Regions from separate parts of the Paenibacillus sp. BK720 genome, predicted to be linked through region 1. Evidence: riboswitches for the same ligand, from Rfam matches in the RefSeq annotation. Region 1 holds a riboswitch; the other holds the start of a gene.

The links. Region 1 has a riboswitch for cyclic di-AMP ahead of FHT67_RS28020 (3D domain-containing protein). Riboswitches for the same ligand answer to the same signal wherever they lie in the genome.
Region 2: it holds a riboswitch for cyclic di-AMP, as region 1 does, so the genes downstream of both, FHT67_RS12720 (amino acid permease) here and FHT67_RS28020 (3D domain-containing protein) in region 1, are expected to answer to the same signal.

What each region holds. Positions count from the first base shown of each region.
Region 1 is NZ_JAASRQ010000010.1:63,284-68,711, forward strand. Features, by position in the region: gene rsmA (16S rRNA (adenine(1518)-N(6)/adenine(1519)-N(6))-dimethyltransferase RsmA) at 1-189, opposite strand, end outside; gene rnmV (ribonuclease M5) at 208-747, opposite strand; gene FHT67_RS28020 (3D domain-containing protein) at 904-2,037, opposite strand; cyclic di-AMP (ydaO/yuaA leader) riboswitch at 2,281-2,489, opposite strand; gene FHT67_RS28025 (TatD family hydrolase) at 2,673-3,446, opposite strand; gene FHT67_RS28030 (HD domain-containing protein) at 3,477-4,772, opposite strand; gene FHT67_RS28035 (AbrB/MazE/SpoVT family DNA-binding domain-containing protein) at 5,057-5,311, shown strand.
Region 2 is NZ_JAASRQ010000003.1:145,816-151,243, reverse strand. Features, by position in the region: gene FHT67_RS12725 (MMPL family transporter) at 1-835, shown strand, start outside; gene FHT67_RS12720 (amino acid permease) at 1,014-2,840, opposite strand; cyclic di-AMP (ydaO/yuaA leader) riboswitch at 2,994-3,181, opposite strand; gene FHT67_RS30670 (hypothetical protein) at 3,470-3,775, shown strand; gene FHT67_RS12710 (PdaC/SigV domain-containing protein) at 4,352-5,428, shown strand, end outside.

The sequences.
Region 1 (5,428 bases):
CGGACCGATCTCAAGCGCGCCCTTCGTCTTGTCGAGTCCGGCCGCGCTTACGATCTTGTGCAAAATATTTTGATCAATCAGGAAGTTCTGGCCCAAGCTTTTCTTAAACTGAAAGCCATACTTCGCGATAATTTCCTTCGTGCGCTTCGGCGTTGCCACTTCAATCGCCTTTATATCGTTTCCGCTCATGCCGTTCACTCCTATCTCCTATCCCTGTTCCATCGTGCGCAGAGCCTCCGCGAATTCTTCGCGGGAAATACGGAAGCTTGTACACCTTTTGAAAAACTGCTTGCCGTTCGCATACCCGATCCCCAGCAGCTTGCCCATTTGAAGCCGGCGGTTTGCCGCGTCCGGATGAACGATAAGACCCGCTTCCATCAAGTCCTCCCAGGTAATATTCCCTTCTCCGGCCGCCATTTCCGTCCGAAGCTCGGAGAGCGCCTGGCGAATCGCCTCGGGGCTTGCGTTCTCAATTCCGATATCGCCTTTGTACATCGCCTTCTCCTGCGGCAGAAAAGCATGCTTGCAGCCCGGCACCCGCCGCGCCACAATTTTGCGTATTCTCTCGCCCGCATGATCAGGATCCGTAAATATTATAACGCCTCTGCGTTCCATCGCCAGCTCGATCCGGCGCAGCACTTCCTCGCCGACCGCAGAACCGTTGGTTTCGATCGTATCCGCTTCAACGGCTCTCTTCACGGCAACCGTATCGTCTTTGCCTTCCACCACAATAATTTCCTTAATCACAAGCGAACATTCCTTTCTAAAAAGCAGCAACTTCCGCTCTTCTTTCACCGTCAATAATATGCAGCCTGCTTAGCATCTCCATGCACACAAAAAGAAGAGGCAGCGCCTCTTCTTATAATGGCATATTTAACAATGAAATACGATAGCGGTAAGCCATTAGCTTGCGGATGGCTTGGTCGGACCAAGCACGTATACGGTATATCCTTTTTTCCGGCCGAACTTATTGGCATAGCTTGTGCTGTCAAAGTAAACGTCGATCTTGTTGCCATTGATGGCACTGCCCGTGTCTTCCGCTCTGCGGAAGCCAATTCCTTCGATGTACACCCACCAGCCGATTGGAATAACATCGGGATCCACCGCAATGGTACGGCCTTCCTTCACCTTTGCGCCGGAAGCCGTAATGCCGTAGCCCGGATGACTCTCATCCTTGCCCGTGGAAGCTACACCTGCCGAATAGGCGGTTAAGGTTACATTCTTGAGAATCTTCTTCGGCTTAAACGTTACGCCGCTCTTTGTATACGAGGCTGTGCTCGCGGCCGAGAGCGTATGTACGTCCTTCTTCGAGCCTACCGCTACGACCTGACTGACCGTATGCTTCTGAACGACCTTGTCGACCAGCTTGGAGGAGACAAGAACTCCGTTCTCGTACTTCTTCTCCACGCGCTCGATTACGACGCCGTTTTTACCGGTTTGCACCAGCTTCTCCTTCCCTTGCTCAAGGGTTGGATCTTGTTTCTTCACGATCGAGAACGGCAAAGTCCGTTCGGTCTCTGCTACTTTCGTATCGACGCGGGTAACGGTAACCGTCATTGCCTTCGAAATCTGAGTATCGAGAGACGGGATAACTTTATCTTGATCGCGGACAGGAATATTTAATTTCCCGATCGCCGCCTGTACTGTTTTCTCTGTCGTGTACACCGTCGATGTTTTGCCATCTGCTTTTACGGTAACCGGAACCGCGTACTTGATTTCGATGCGGTCTCCGTCTTTGATGGACGCATTCAGAGGGTGTGATACCTCGTCATAAGGTCCAACCGTTATAGCTTGTTCATCCAGTAGGCGTTGCAGGACCCATTGTTTTGTCTTTACGACAGTTTCTTGTCCATTCACCACTACGGATACGCTCTTATCAGCCGATCCGTACAACAACACCAAAAACATGAAAGTCATAGCGATTGAGATAATTGCACTCAGAACAATTAAACGCAAATTTTCATGCTTCCATCGCATTGCGAAAGTCATGCTGGATGATCGCTTCCCATGGGTCTCCTTAGCCTGGATCATGCCCACTTCTATCGGTCCTCCTTCATAGCCCCGCCGCCAATCTGTTACGCATGATACTATTGACGCGACTATTGAGTATATTGGCGTGACAAGCACGCTCCAGTGTTACGGCCTCCCACCTCCAAGATTTACCCTGTAAAGACTATTTCCGAATAGCGAAATCGAAAATAAAAAGAAGCCTTCGACAGAGGATCTGATCGTGGCTTCCTGGGTAATCAAACATTCAGGAAAAGGTGAATACACGAGGTTGATCGCTCTCTATAATCGCTTACGAGGTTAGCTGACGGGTTCGGACGAGAGAGCTGCCCTATCCACGGAACGAATGCTCATGGCAATCGCCGCAAAATTCACCCCTGAAGAATTCATACGCGGCAGATGCTTCATGACGTCTTAACGATGCATCCGCTGGCGTTGGTTCCCCCGCTCTCCGGCTTTCGGAGATTAAGCGCAAACTGGAAATCCAATACAAAAGTTAAAGCTCTGAGAAAAATCATACATTCCTGACCACAGAATTGTAAAGATGCGTTAAAAGACGATTTTAACGAAATTTTAGGATTCTGAAGGCAAATAGGGGCGATTCCAACAAGTAAAAAGAGTTTTATCGCCGCAATAGTCTTTATTTCAGCGGTTTTAGACCGTTTTTAAACAATACCAAAACATTTTTTACCGTTTGCGCTTGTAATAACAGCGATTTCCTCCTTGGATTTTCCTGTTATGTCCGCTGCGGCCTCTGCGACTAAAGACACATAAGAGCTCTCGTTTCTCTTCCCTCTAAATGGATGAGGAGACAGATACGGGGAGTCCGTTTCGATGAGAAGACGATCAAGCGGAACCTTCGCAAGCACCTCTTTTGGCACCCTTGCATTCTTGAACGTGACCGGTCCGCCAAACGATATATAAAAGTTCATATCGAGGCACATTTTGGCCGTTTCCCAGCTGCCCGAATAGCAGTGCATGACTCCTCCGACTTCAGACGCCTTCTCTTCCCTCAGAATACGGACAATGTCCTCATGCGCATCCCGGTTATGAATGACAATCGGCTTACCCAGCTTCCGGGCAAGGCGGATTTGCTCCCGAAATACCCGGTGCTGCACCTCCTTCGGAGAGGTATCCCAGTGGTAATCAAGACCGATTTCTCCTATGGCTACAACCTTCGGATGGGAACAAAGCTGCTCAATCCACTCCAGGTCCCCCGGCTCCATAAAAACGCTGTCTACCGGATGCCAGCCTACCGCTGCGTAAATAAAATCGTATTTTTCCGCGAGCTCCATCGTCGTTGGAATTGTCTCCCGGTTGAAGCCGATATTGATCATTAAATCGACACCGGAAGCGCGCGCTCTTTCGATAACTTCTTCACGGTCGCTGTCGAATTGCGGGGAGTCCAGGTGGGTATGCGTGTCGAATAAAGATATCATCTTAGCTGCAAGCTCCTTCTATATAAAGAGTTAAATTTTAAACAATTGCCGAACGCCCGGGCTTAGCCGGTCAGCTGCGGCAAGAAGCGGTTCAATCGGATAATAGATATGATACTGGCCTTGATGCAGGCCGCTGATGGAACGGACAATGTCGGATTTTACCGATATTTCGCTTAAGCTGTTCTCGTCGCTCAGCAGCAGAATCGGCGCTTTTTCCTCTTTCCCGCCTTTTTTCGCATCCGGGCGATAAATGTCGTAGGGCTGGTCAAAAGGAAAATCGATTTCCATATGGTAGTCCGGATTAAGGCCGATTGCGATGAACTCCCGGGCTGCTTGTTCCAATAAAGAGTCCCCCGGATCATCCAGCGTAATGTATTTGTATAACTGGCGATTAAGGAAACGGTCGCATAATCCCGCCAGCAGAGCATCCTCCTCTTCGGTCCATAACGAGAAGATGGTCTGCATGTAGGCCTCGTCCAGCTTCAAGTAATCCGTTACCGTAATGCTGCCGTCCAGCAGCTTATTGATTGGTCCCGGCATCCAGGAGAATGCGTAACCATTGTCGTACAGCTCCTTGGCGCGGCGCGTAATCTGTCTTAGGATAATCTCCGAGCTTCGGGTAACCGGATGGAAATAAATTTGCCAATACATCTGGTAACGGGACATCAAATAATGCTCAATGGCGTGCATCCCGCTCTCTTTCACGACAATCTTGCCCTGAACAGGACGAAGGACGCGCAAAATTCGCTCCAGGTCGAAGTTACCGTAGTTGACCCCCGTAAAATAAGCGTCCCGAAGCAGATAATCCATTCGGTCCGCATCCATCTGGCTGGAGATCAGGCTTACTACAATGGGGTTTGGGTACGTTTTGCTGATTACCGAGGCTACCTTCTCCGGGAAATCCTCCGAGACGCGGCGCAGCACGCGGTTCACTTCCGTATCCTCCAGCAGGATTGCACAGGTCCACTGCTCATGATGGGTGTCAAATACCTGCTCCAGCGAATGGGAAAAAGGCCCGTGGCCAACGTCGTGCAGGAGCGCTGCGCAGAGCGCCAGAAGTCTTTCCTCCATCGGCCAGCCCGGATATTCGTTACGCTCGAATTGCGAGATGATTTTCCTCGTTATTTCATAAACCCCAAGGGAGTGGGAGAATCGGCTGTGTTCTGCGCCATGAAACGTCAAATAAGAGGTTCCAAGCTGGCGAATTCGTCTAAGCCTCTGAAACTCCTTCGTATTGATCAAATCCCACACCGTCTGATCCTGCACGTAAATATATTTGTGTACCGGATCCTTAAAAACCTTCTCTTCGGTCAGCTGCTGATTCATTCGCCCTTTCAACTCCTTTGTTCATGGTTTCGACACAAAACTCTGATAGAATGTCGAATAGTGTCGTAATATAGTTTCCAAATTGTCGAAGCTGTTGTATTCTATAGTAAGATTAATATGACCTTGCTATAGAGTCAAATTCCCATAAATATAGGTCTGATAAGGTCTATCAGAGACATTCTCGGTTGACTATTATGGGAATCGTTGGTATTATAGTAGCCATAAAAAGAAAAACTATGTCGAATAGTGACGAAATGTTATTTCCTGAGAGGAGAAACAAAATCATGATGAAATCTACTGGTATTGTACGTAAAGTCGACGAATTGGGTCGTGTTGTTATTCCAATCGAATTGCGTCGTACGCTTGGTATTGGCGAGAAAGATGCTCTGGAGATCTATGTAGACGGCGAGCGTATCATGCTTAAGAAATACGAGCCTGCATGTATCTTCTGCGGCAATGCAGAAAACGTATCTTACTTCAAAGGCAAAATTGTTTGCCATATTTGTTTATCTGAAATGCCTTCTCCTGTGACAAAATAAGAAATATAGGTTATAATAGAAATACACCAACTTGTTAATTCTAACCTTTTTATACTCCTTGATGCCTTCCTGTGCTAGAACCCGGCCAGGAAGGTCTTTTTTTGCCCAAATAACGCA
Region 2 (5,428 bases), on a different contig from region 1:
CGTGAAGACCGACGGCAAAGCCTTGCCGCTTGATCGGAAGCTAGGAGAGCTGGCGAATATCAGCAGCGTTTCCGAGCCTGCAGCGAACACGAAGGATGCAAGCATCGTATCCTACAATGTTGAGCTTGCGATGAACCCGTATTCGATTGAAGCGCTCGATATGATACCGGTGATCCGCTCTGCCGCGGAACAATCGCTATCGGATGCCGGCATTACGGATGCAGCAGACAAAGTATGGATTGCTGGCGCGACCGCCGAGCAATACGATACCCGGCACGAGACAACGGGCGATGCCTATCGAATTATTCCCGTTATTATCGGGATGATCGCCTTGCTCCTGCTGCTCTACCTGCGTTCGTTTGTGGCGATGCTTTACTTGATGGGCACCGTGCTTCTCTCCTACTTCAGCGCTTTAGGCATAGGCTGGCTTGTCGTCCATTACCTGTTTGGCGCCGAAGCGATTCAAGGTCTGATTCCGCTTTACGCCTTCGTCTTCCTGGTCGCGCTGGGCGAGGACTACAACATCTTTATGGTGTCGAGCATCTGGAAAAAGAGCAAAACGATGCCGCTTAACCGCGCGATCGTAGAGGGCGTTGCACAGACCGGCGGGGTCATTACTTCCGCGGGTATCATTCTTGCAGGTACCTTCGCCGTCCTCGCGACGCTGCCGATTCAGGTACTGGTGCAGTTCGGCACGGTGACCGCCATCGGCGTTCTGCTCGATACGTTTATCGTCCGCTCCTTCCTCGTACCGGCGCTGACGGTATGGATCGGCAAAGGGGTATTCTGGCCGTCGAAACAAAGAGCCGCTTCCGTTAAGGAAGCGGAGTTGTAACCCGCCCGGGCGGGTGCCGTCTGCTTAACGATGCGCGGTATCGTTAAGCTGGCCCAAATCTGCGCTTTGCGCGCAATTTCGGCTGTTTTTCAACGCCTTAACGATGCGCGGCATCGTTAAGCTAACCCAATCTGCACCATTAAAAAAGCCTCGGTCCCGACGGGACCGAGGCTTTTCGCTATTTTTTCAAATGGTAAGGCACGGTAGTGATGATGACATCCTTGCGGTACAGCAGCTGGGCACGGAGCATCAAGCTCGTTTGGTTATGCAAAATGTTGTGCCAGCCCTTCTTCGGAATAAACTGCGGAATAATGACGGTTACCTGGTAATTGTTCTCGCTCGCCTTGCGCTGCACGGTATCGATAAACTTGAAGAGCGGATTCGAGATCGAGCGGTAAGGCGAATGCAGGGTTACAAGCCGGACATCCGGCTGGAACTTCTCCCACTTTTCTTCGAAGATGGCTTCATCCTCTTTCTCAAAAGGAACGTACACGGCAATGATCTGTTCCGCCTTCAGCGACTTGGCATACAGAATGGAATGCTCCACCACATGCGTAATCCCCGAAACCGGCAAAATCATCACGTTGCCTTCTATCGGCATCACAGGCTCGCAGGTTGCGAGGCGAAGCTGCTCGCCCACGGCTTCGTAATGCTTCTTGATCCGGTGGAAGACGAAAATAATAAGCGGCAGGAAGATCAGAATCGACCATACCTGTTCGAACTTCGTCAGGAAGAACATGATCGTTACGATAAAGCTGATCAAGGCGCCGATCGAGTTGATTGTGAACTTGCCGACCCAGCCCTTCGGCCGTTGGCGGAACCATTTGACCAGCATCCCCGTCTGCGACAGCGTAAACGGGATGAATACGCCAACCGCATACAGCGGGATGAGGTGCTCGGTCTTGCCCTGGAACGCAACGATCAGGATGATGGACAGAATCCCCAAGCTGATAATGCCGTTCGAGTAACCGAGACGGTCACCGCGTGCCGTGAACATTCTCGGGATGAATTTATCCTTCGCCAGGTTAACCGCAAGCAGCGGGAAGGCGGAATAACCGGTGTTCGCCGCCAGGATCAAGATAAGCGCCGTTGTACCCTGGATAAAATAATACATCGTATGGCGCCCGAATATCCCTTCGGCAATCTGCGATACAACCGTCACGTCTTCCTTCGGGGAGACGCCGTAGTAGTAAGCGAGGAACACGATGCCCGAGAACAGGATCGAGAGCAGGCCGCCCATCGCCAGCAACGTCTTGGCCGCATTATTCGGCGCCGGATCCTTGAAGTTCGGAATGGCGTTCGAGATAGCCTCAACCCCGGTCAGGGCCGAGCTGCCGGATGCAAACGCACGGAGCAGCAGGAACAGGCTGATGCCCGCAACCGGCGTGCCTAACGAGGTGTGAAGCGCAGGCGATACGTCGCCGGCGGCGATTTTGTACAAGCCGACAATGACCATGACAACAATCGCCAGCACAAACAAGTAAACGGGATAAGCAAGGATAGACGCGGATTCCGTCACGCCCCGCAGGTTTAATATCGTAATAAAAAGGACAAACAGGATAGAGATCAGTACCGAATGCTCATGCAGGCTTGGAAAAGCCGACGTAATCGCGTCCGTGCCCGCCGAGACGCTTACCGCTACGGTCAAAATATAATCGACCAGCAAAGCGCCGCCGGATATGAGGCCCGGGAATACCCCGAGGTTTTCCTTCGATACGACATACGCTCCTCCGCCATGCGGGTAGGCAAATATGATTTGCCGGTAAGACAGGATAAGTGCCGTTAATAAGACCAGCACCCCGACACCAATCGGAATCGAATACCAAAACGCCGCTGCGCTAACGGTCATCAAGACGAGCAAAATCTGCTCTGGCCCGTAAGCAACGGATGATAAGGCATCCGAGGACAGGATCGCAAGCGCCTTCGTCTTAATGAGCTTCTGTTCCCCTAATTCCGTGGACTTGAGGGGACGCCCGATCAGTAATCTTTTGATAAGAGTAAACACACAGGTCACCGCCAAAGTTGAAGTTAAACATCTAATACCTGGATACTTGGCTACTCAAACACTTATCAGTGCTAATGTAACCACCTTTTCATTTTTCTACGCATAGAAAAAAGACCGCAGAGTATCCTCCCGCGGCCCGTAAATAACCGAAGTTCACCCTCTCTATCAACGCTTACAAGGTTAGCTGACGGATTCGGGCGTCTAGAGTCGCCCTACGGCCTGCTGCCGCAACATTGCGGCCGGCATGCCGATTCACCCCGGCGACAAGCATAAACGTTCCTGCCTATCGCATTTGGTTCCCCTGCTTTCCGTTTCTAACGGAAACTCAGCGAATACGAACATATGAAGTTTTGCAGATTTGATCATAGACCCGTTTCCCCTTTCCTGTAAACCATGATATACAAGCGAAAAAGGGCAGATTAGTCTGTTTTCCGCTCATGAATGCGGATACATATTTAGTTCGCTCTCGGAATGTCCGAAATAAACCGCCATGCTTTCTTTTACCTTGCAATCGGCAGATAATCCCTGATATGTCAGTGGAGATTGGCTATTATCTGATAGGCATGCTCTATTAAAGTCGCTGTAAGCAAAAAAAGCGCAAACCTGCCTGTGGCTGGCCCGCGCTTTTTTTGCTTTTATTTCGTAAGACGGAACGATTTGGCTTCCGCATCGCGGCTGTTAGGGCCCACAAAGACATGGAACTCGCCCGCATCTCTCTTCAGCTGCAAATCCGCATGGTAATAACGAAGCTGCTCCTCGGTAAGCTCAAACGTTACCGTCTGCGTCTAGCCTTGCTGGATAGCCAGCTTCCGGAAGCCCTTCAGCTCCTTCAGCGGGCGGACAACCTCGCCGACAACATCGCGTACGTACAGCTGGACAACCTCTTCGCCTGCGGCAGCCCCGGTGTTGGTTACGTCAATCGGCTATTTGCTTGAATAGCGTAGTGATTGGCGGGCATTGTCGCTGCGCAAAAGACATGCTCCTTCGATCGCTGTTGTACCCTGATTTCCTTGAATATACCGCTGTGCGGTAGAAATCCGGATAAAAAGGCGAGCGCTGCGATTCTCAGCGAGCATGTCTTTCGCTACGCTCCGGCCCTGCCGCTCTTCAACCGTTTAATCTGACAAGGCTAGATTGGATTTAAATAGGTTTTTACGGGTTCATCCATCGTTTTGCTGGTTAAAGATATACAAGAGGCCTCATCGTTCTACCCCAATCTCGGGTTTGCCTACGAAGAGATCTATTTGATGCTTTTGCTTAAACGGATTCCGCCCTTCTTGCTCTCGCACGAGTTCCTGGCTAAAACAGTCAAGATTGTTAACGGCCTTAACTACTCGGGGCATTAAAGCGAATTTACCATTAAAGACGCCCGATGGATACCGATCACCTTGGGAGGAGACGTCTCCGATCGGCCGGAATATAAATTAGTTAAGCAATGAAACTTTTCGATACACTCATCCGTCTACTTGGTGATTTCAATTTCCGAACCTATATTGAGGAGGCCATCCATCATGAAAAAACCTTTCAAAATGCTTACTATTGCCGTCGCCGGCTCTTGCCTGCTTGCCTATACTCCCGCGCTTGCCCTGGCAGCGGAATCTACTGCCGCACCTGTTGCCGTTACTTACGAACCGATCACAACCGTGCCAATCAGCGCAGTGCTTCCCGATACGCAAGCCGTTAAAGTAACAACGAAAGTAATTGAGGAAACCTCCGATCTGCTTACCGTAAAAATCTCCGTTCCTGTGATCAGCGGTATGCTCGATACCGCCTATCAAGATAAATTAAACGCCACCATCGAGGAAAAAGCGACCAAAGAAATCGACAAGCTAAAGGCTATGGCGGCCGATGACAAAAAGTCCGCCGCAGAGAACGATTATCCGTTCCGTGCTTATGAGCTTAACGTAGCCTACGAGCTGAAAGCCGACGGAAGCACGGCCGCGAAAGGCATCGTCTCGTTCACCGTGTCTACTTACGAGTACATGGGCGGCGCCCATGGCGGTACTGCCGTAGAGGGCTACAATATCGTAAACAGCCAGCAGGCTGCCGAGCTGACGCTTGAGCAGGCGCTTGGCGACGGCGGCTTTGCGGCAGCCAACAGCGCGGTGCGTTACGCCATCAGCAAAAACCCGGATAACTTCTTCCCGGACGCCATGACAACGTTCAAAATCGGTGCTGATCATACTTATTTCGTTGACGGCAAAGGTATCGTCAATCTGGTGTTCCAGCAATACGAGATTGCGCCTTATGCCGGCGGAATCATCAACATTCCGGTGGATGCCACCACATCGGTCGGCCCAACCTTAACCTTGTCCACCAAGGATCTGACGGCTGGCCCGAACGGCGCCCATTACATTCCGCTTCGTAAAGCTGCGGAGGCGCTGGGCTACAAGGTAAAATGGAGCAACAAAACGCAAAGCGCGGAAATCTCCCGCGATGCGCAATGGACTTTGGTAACCGTAAGCAAAAACAGCTACACCATTAACAAAATGGCTCCGGTTCAGCTGTTTGCCGCGCCTAAATTAATGAAAGGCTCGCTCTATGTGCCGGATGAATTCTTCAGCAAAATTCTTCACCTCGATCTGAAG